3 regions of the Burkholderia seminalis genome follow, and region 2 is predicted to be linked to each of the others. Evidence: predicted binding sites of a transcription regulator. Region 2 holds the regulator's gene; each other region holds the start of a gene.
The links. The regulator LexA, encoded in region 2, represses DNA repair genes until DNA is damaged. The targets are predictions, from matches to a motif close to ACTGTATNNNNATACAGT.

Region 1: WJ12_RS24020 (DUF2471 family protein) is a predicted target of LexA. The motif match lies at 1,044-1,061, and genes of this name have one in related genera.
Region 3: WJ12_RS04965 (PA0069 family radical SAM protein) is a predicted target of LexA. The motif match lies at 1,423-1,440, and genes of this name have one in related genera.

The regions. Positions count from the first base shown of each region.
Region 1 covers NZ_CP013400.1:722,929-725,192, reverse strand. Annotated here, with positions in the region: gene WJ12_RS24030 (NAD(P)H-dependent oxidoreductase) at 1-1, opposite strand, end outside; gene WJ12_RS24025 (LysR family transcriptional regulator) at 88-981, shown strand; gene WJ12_RS24020 (DUF2471 family protein) at 1,120-1,530, shown strand; gene WJ12_RS24015 (NADPH-dependent 2,4-dienoyl-CoA reductase) at 1,555-2,264, opposite strand, start outside.
Region 2 covers NZ_CP013398.1:1,733,238-1,735,501, reverse strand. Annotated here, with positions in the region: gene WJ12_RS07920 (sulfate ABC transporter substrate-binding protein) at 1-581, opposite strand, end outside; gene lexA (transcriptional repressor LexA) at 846-1,493, shown strand; gene WJ12_RS07910 (hypothetical protein) at 1,520-1,855, shown strand; gene WJ12_RS07905 (DUF2939 domain-containing protein) at 1,885-2,264, shown strand, end outside.
Region 3 covers NZ_CP013398.1:1,098,836-1,101,099, forward strand. Annotated here, with positions in the region: gene WJ12_RS04955 (D-amino acid dehydrogenase) at 1-731, opposite strand, end outside; gene WJ12_RS04960 (Lrp/AsnC ligand binding domain-containing protein) at 877-1,365, shown strand; gene WJ12_RS04965 (PA0069 family radical SAM protein) at 1,468-2,264, shown strand, end outside.

The sequences.
Region 1 (2,264 bases), on a different replicon from region 2:
TGTTCGTCACTCCGTCGATTGAATGACTGCAGGATGCGCCTGCCGAAGGTATATTTGAAATGAATTCCTGATATTCCAGGTATAGCCATGGACAATCTCAGACGGCTCGATCTGAACCTGCTCGTCACGCTGGACGTGCTGCTGGCCGAGCACAACGTCACGCGCGCGGCCGGGAAGCTGAACATGTCGCAGCCGTCGGTCAGCGTGCAGCTGCAGAAGCTGCGCGACCTGTTCGGCGATCCGCTGCTGCTGCCGGGGCCGCGCGGGATGCGGCCGACCGCACGTGCGGAAGCGCTGCGCGAGCCGTTGCGCGATGCGCTCGAAGCGATCGAGCGCGCGGTGGTGCCGGCCACGCCGTTCGATCCCGCGACCGCGACGAACACGTGGCGCGTGGCCGCGACCGACTACGGCGAATCGACGATCGTGCTGCCCGCGCTGAATACGCTGCGCTCGGCCGCGCCCGGTACGCGGCTCGCCGTGGTCGAACTCGTACCGCCGCGCATCGAGCAGGATACCGAACGAAACGGCATCGACCTCGTGTTCCATACGAGCGACGGGTCGCCGGCCGGCATGCGGCGCCTGCCGCTGTTCGTCGAACGCTACGTGCTCATCGGCCGCGCCGGGCATCCGAAGCTGAAGCGGCGCCCGACGCTCGCGCAGTTCGGCACGCTCGAACACGTGATCGTGTCGCCCGACGGCGGCGGCTTCTTCGGCGTGACGGACGAAGTGCTCGCGAGGGTCGGCGCCACGCGGCGCGTCGTGCTGTCGGTGCCGCACTTCCTGTTCGTGATGTCGGCCGTCGCGAGCACCGATCTCGTCGCGATGCTGCCCGAGCGGCTGGTGCGCGACGTGCCCGCGTTGCGCGTGGTGGACGCACCGGTCGAGGTGCCCGGCTATGAAATGTCGATGCTGTGGCATGAACGCGTGCATCGCGACCCGGCGCATCGGTGGCTGCGGGAGACGATCGCGGCGGCGGTCTGAACCGGCCCGGTTGCCGGACGACTGCCGCCCGCTGTCATCGGGGGCTTGAAAGTGCGCCGATCACTGTATATATTTACAGTGTTTCTGCGTCATTTGACCCGAATTCCGTCACCCGAGACGGTCTTTAGTGAGGCGACCATGTTCCAGTCATCCGCATTCGATCCCGAGCAACCCGGCTTCAATCCCGTCCACTTCGAGCGCGCCGCGCGGCAGGCGGTCGTCGATCTTCAGCGTGTCGTCGGCGGCCCCGCGCAGCGGGCGCTCGGCTTGCGGCGCCGCAGCCATCCGGCCGCCGTCCGCACGATGAGCTGGCAGGCGCTGCTGAATGTCGAGGAGCTGGCGTTCTCGAACACCGGCTTCCTGAACCGCAACGATCCGGCCGTCGTCGATGCCTTCATCCGGCTGCGCGACAGCCGGATGGTCGCCGCGGACATCGAGGAAGCCGTCGACTGGAAACGCGACGACGACGATCTGCCCGCCGTCTACCTGATCGTCAAGGCGATGCTGGAAGCGGAAGAGCGCGAGGCGCAACGCGTCGAGATGGAGTGACCGCCGCGACGCGCGGCCGTCCCGTTACAGCCGCGCCGCGAGCCGCGCGCCCTGATCGATCGCACGCTTCGCATCGAGTTCGGCGGCCAGCTCCGCGCCGCCGATCAGGTGCACCGGGCGCCCGGCCGCCTGCAACGGCGCGAGCAGCGCGCGCTGCGGCTCCTGCCCCGTGCAGAGCACGATCGTGTCGGCTTCGATCAGTTCGTGATCGGTGCGCTGCTCGCCGTACGACACGTGCAGCCCGCGCGCGTCGATCAATTCGTAGTTCACGCCGCCGATCATCTTCACCTGCTTCATCTTCAGCGTCGCGCGGTGAATCCAGCCGGTCGTCTTGCCGAGCCCCTTGCCGAGCGGCGCGGCCTTGCGCTGCAGCAGCGTCACTTCACGCGCGGGCGCGGGGACCTGCGCGCGCGTCACGCCGCCGCGCGTCGCGGCGGGGTCGGTCACGCCCCACTCGGCCTTCCACGCCGGCAGATCGAGCGCCGGCGATTCGCCGTCCTGCACCAGGTATTCGGCCACGTCGAAGCCGATCCCGCCCGCGCCGACCACCGCGACGCGCCGCCCGACCGGCTGCTTGCCCGCGAGCACGTCGATATAGCTGAGCACGTTCGGCCCGTCCTGCCCCGGAATCTTCGGGTCGCGCGGCGCGACGCCGGTCGCGAGCACGATCTCGTCATAGCCGCCCGCGATCAGGTCGCTCGCGTCGACGCGGCGGTTCAGGTGCAGGTTCACGC
Region 2 (2,264 bases):
GTGACGAATTCCTTGGCCGTCTGCTCGTTGCCGCCCGGCTTGTGCACCGCGTACGCCCATGCCGCCAGGTAGTTCCAGCGTGCGCCGCCCGACGTCTTCGGGTTCGGCGTGACGATCGAGATGCCCGGCTTGGTCAGGTCGTCCCAGTCCTTGATCCCCTTCGGATTGCCCTTGCGCACCAGGAACACGATCGTCGACGTGTACGGCGACGCGTTGTCGGGCAGGCGCTTCTGCCAGTCCTTGTTCACGAGCCCCTTGTTCGCGAGCGCGTCGATGTCGTACGCGAGCGCCAGCGTGACGACGTCGGCCTGCAGGCCGTCGAGCACCGAGCGCGCCTGCGCGCCCGACCCGCCGTGCGACTGCTTGAAGTTGACGGTCTCGCCCGTCTTCGCCTTCCACTCCTTGCCGAACGCCTGGTTGAAGTCCTGATACAGCTCGCGCGTCGGGTCGTACGACACGTTCAGGAACGTCGTATCGGCCTGGGCATGCGTCGCGACGCCCAGCGCCGCCGCCGCGCCCAGCGCGAGTGTTGCGATCAGGCGGCCCACTCCGCCCACCAGCCCCGTATTGCGCTTCGCCATCCTTGGTTCTCCAGTGTTGTCGGTATTGCGATGTCGGGCCAGTCTAGCGAACGGGTTACATGATTAAAAATAATCGTTCCTCATTTTTTAATACTCAAAAGTGCTAACGCAGACGGGACGGACGGTTGCGGCAGATAAACCGCCGTCGGGGCGTCGCAAAATCACGCCGGAACCGGCGCGATCGCGTCGAACCTCACGTAACACTTGAAATTCGCGAAGTACTGTATAAAAATACAGCTCACTGTCTATCCATACAGTTGAGCCATGACCAAACTCACCGCCCGTCAGCAGCAAGTGTTCGACTTGATCCGTCGCGCGATCGAGCGCTCCGGATTCCCGCCCACCCGTGCCGAGATCGCGGCCGAGCTGGGCTTCAGTTCGCCGAATGCGGCCGAGGAGCACCTGCGCGCGCTGGCGCGCAAGGGCGTGATCGAGCTGGCCGCCGGCGCGTCGCGCGGCATCCGCCTGCTCGGCATCGACGACGCCCCGCATCAGTTCACGCTGCCGCACGCCGGCCTGATGCAGCTGTCGCTGCCGCTCGTCGGCCGCGTCGCGGCCGGTAGCCCGATCCTCGCGCAGGAGCACATCTCGCAGCACTACGCGTGCGATCCCGCGCTGTTCACGAGCAAGCCCGACTACCTGCTGAAGGTGCGCGGCCTGTCGATGCGCGACGCCGGCATTCTCGACGGCGACCTCCTCGCCGTGCAGAAGCGCACGGAGGCAAAGGACGGCCAGATCATCGTCGCGCGTCTCGGCGACGACGTCACGGTCAAGCGCCTGATGCGCCGGCCTGGCGGTCTCGAGCTGATCGCGGAGAACCCGGATTACGAAAACATCTTCGTCAAGGCCGGCAGCGCGGAGTTCGCGCTGGAAGGCATCGCCGTCGGACTGATCCGATCAGGCGAACTCTGACATTCCGTCTCGCTGAGGAGAACATCATGGAACGCCTTGCCCGTCTGCTGCCTTTCCGTCAATTCGGCCGCCTGCGTCATCTGCGCGGCCGCACGCCCTGCGCACCGCTGTCCGCGGCCGCGCCCGTGCAAGAAGAAGTCGCAGTCGAACGGCAGGCGTCCCTGCTGCCGTCGGCGCTCCCCGCGTTCGCGCGGGTATCGCTGAACGCCGGCCTGAATCATGCGGAACCCGCGCGCCGGGCGCCGGTGCGCGTCTATCACGGCCGTTCGCGGCTGATCATGGTCGGCACGATCGACGCCGTATGCCGGATGATCGACCGCTGCATCGCGGAGGAACGATCGGCTACGCCGGGTGGTCTCTGATTGCGGAACATCCCCGCACCGGAGGCAACGTGACTGGATCGTCGGGCCGCGCATGGCGGCTCAAGCCCCTGCTGATCGTCGTGCTGGCCGTCGCCGTCGTGGCGGCGGTCGGCTACGCGTACGCGTCGCCGTACGTCGCGCTCGGTCGTCTGAAATCGGCGATCGACGCGCGCGACGCGCAGGCCATCAGCGAATACGTCGATTTTCCGTCGCTGCGCATCAGCCTGAAGCAGCAGGTGACGGAAGAGTTGATGCGCCGGATCGACGCGGTGAAGAAGAACAATCCGTTCGCGGTGATCGGCGCGCTGATCGGGTCCGCACTGATCGGCCCGCTGGTCGATGCGTACGCGACGCCGGAGGGCGTGGCCGCGCTGATGAGCGGATTGCCGCCGCGCGGCAATCCGGGCGA
Region 3 (2,264 bases), 630 kb from region 2:
ACCGTCTCGCTGCCGCACTGCACGCCGGCGATCTTGCCGCCCGCGATCGCGAGCGCATCGATCGGCGTGTTGTAGCGGAACTTGACGCCGAGCGATTCGGCGAGCGCGGCCAGGCGCGTCGTGAACAGCTGGCAATCGCCCGTTTCGTCGCCCGGCAGGCGCAGGCCGCCCGTCAGCTTGTGCGAGACGGCGGCAAGCGCCGGTTCGGCATTCTTCAGTTCGGCCGGCGACAGCAGTTCGAACGGCACGTTCGCTTCCCGCAGCACCGCGATGTCCTTCGCCGCGCCGTCGAGTTGCTGCTGCGTGCGGAACAGTTGCAGCGTGCCGCCCGTGCGGCCTTCGTACTCGATGCCCGTATCGGCGCGCAGCGCCTGCAGGCAGTCGCGGCTGTATTCGGCGAGGCGGACCATGCGGCCCTTGTTGACCGCATAGCGCTCGGCCGTGCAGTTGCGCAGCATCTGGTACATCCACTGGAGCTGGAAGCGCGTGCCGTCGAGGCGGATCGCGAGCGGCGCATGCTTTTCGAACATCCACTTGACGGCTTTTAGCGGCACGCCGGGCGCGGCCCACGGTGCGGCATAACCGGGCGAGATCTGGCCTGCGTTCGCGAAGCTCGTCTCGAGCGCCGGGCCGGCTTCCCGGTCGATCACGGTGACTTCATGGCCGGCGCGTGCAAGGTAATACGCGCTTGCCACGCCCACTACACCACTGCCCAGAATGACGACTCGCATAGCTGCTCCAGATGGAAGGGACCAGATCGAGGCCGGGCGCGTGTGCGGCTCCGTGTAACCTCTAGCTGATCTAGTTTTTTGCGCTATGGTATTGTCGAATGTGTAGGTTTTGTTATCGTATTTTTCAGGTTTTCAGCATAAACAAATGAGAACGCAACGTCAGCCCGTACGCTCGCTCGACAAGCTCGATCGGCGCATCCTGAAACTGCTCCAGGACGACGGCCGGATGGCGATGAAAGACCTCGCGGAACAGGTCGGACTGACCGTCACGCCGTGCATCGAGCGCGTGCGTCGCATGGAGCGCGACGGCGTGATCACCGGCTATCACGCGCGGGTCGACCCGGGTCAGCTGGGGGCCGCGCTGCTGGTGTTCGTCGAGATCACGCTTGGCCACAAGGGCGGCAACATGTTCGAGCAATTCCGCCGGGAAGTGATGAAGATCGACGAGGTGCTCGAATGCCATCTGGTTTCCGGCGATTTCGACTACCTGATCAAGGCGCGGATCGGCGAGATGGCCGACTACCGGAAGCTGCTCGGCGACATCCTGCTGCAACTGCCGGGCGCGGTGCAGTCGAAGAGCTATGTCGTGATGGAGGAAATCAAGGAAACGCTGACGATTGCCGTCGGCGAGTGACGCGTCGGCAGCCTGTTGTCGAGCCCCTTATCCCGTGCTTGGCATGCTGCGCCCAATACTGTATAAATGTACAGTATTGGGCGCAGGCGAAGGGGTGGGCATATGGACGATCGGTCCGACAACGAATTTCCGGTAGCGCCGCCCGTGCCCCGCAAGGGGCGCGGTGCGGTCGACAACCTGCAGGGGCGGTATGAAATCGCGCAGCGCGAAGCGGTCGACGACGGCTGGACGCACGAGTCGGACGATGCCGACTTCCCCGCGCCGCTGCGCACGCAGGTGTTCGAGGAGCGTGCGAAAAGCATCCTGACGCACAACCAGTCGCCTGATATTCCGTTCAGCGTATCGCTCAACCCGTATCGCGGCTGCGAGCACGGTTGCATCTACTGCTTCGCGCGGCCGACGCACAGCTATCTCGGCCTGTCGCCGGGGCTCGATTTCGAAAGCCGCATCTACGCGAAGGTCAACGCGGCCGAGCTGCTCGAGCGCGAGATTTCGCGCAAGCGCTACGTGCCGGAGCCGATCGCGCTCGGCGTCAACACCGACGCGTACCAGCCGGTCGAGCGCGACCTGCGCATCACGCGCAGCGTGATCCAGGTGATGCACGATCGCGGGTTGCCGTTCGCGGCGATCACGAAATCGTCGCTGATCGAGCGCGATCTCGACCTGCTCGCACCGATGGCCGAGCGCGGGCAGGTGATGGCGGCGGTCACGATCACGACACTCGATGCCGATCTCGCTCGTACGCTCGAGCCCCGCGCGGCCACGCCGGCGCGACGGCTGCGCACGATCCGCGCGCTGCGCGACGCGGGCGTGCCGGTCGGCGTGAGCATTGCGCCGGTGATTCCGTTCGTGACCGAGCCCGACATGGAGCGCGTGCTCGAAGCGTGCGCGGAAGCCGG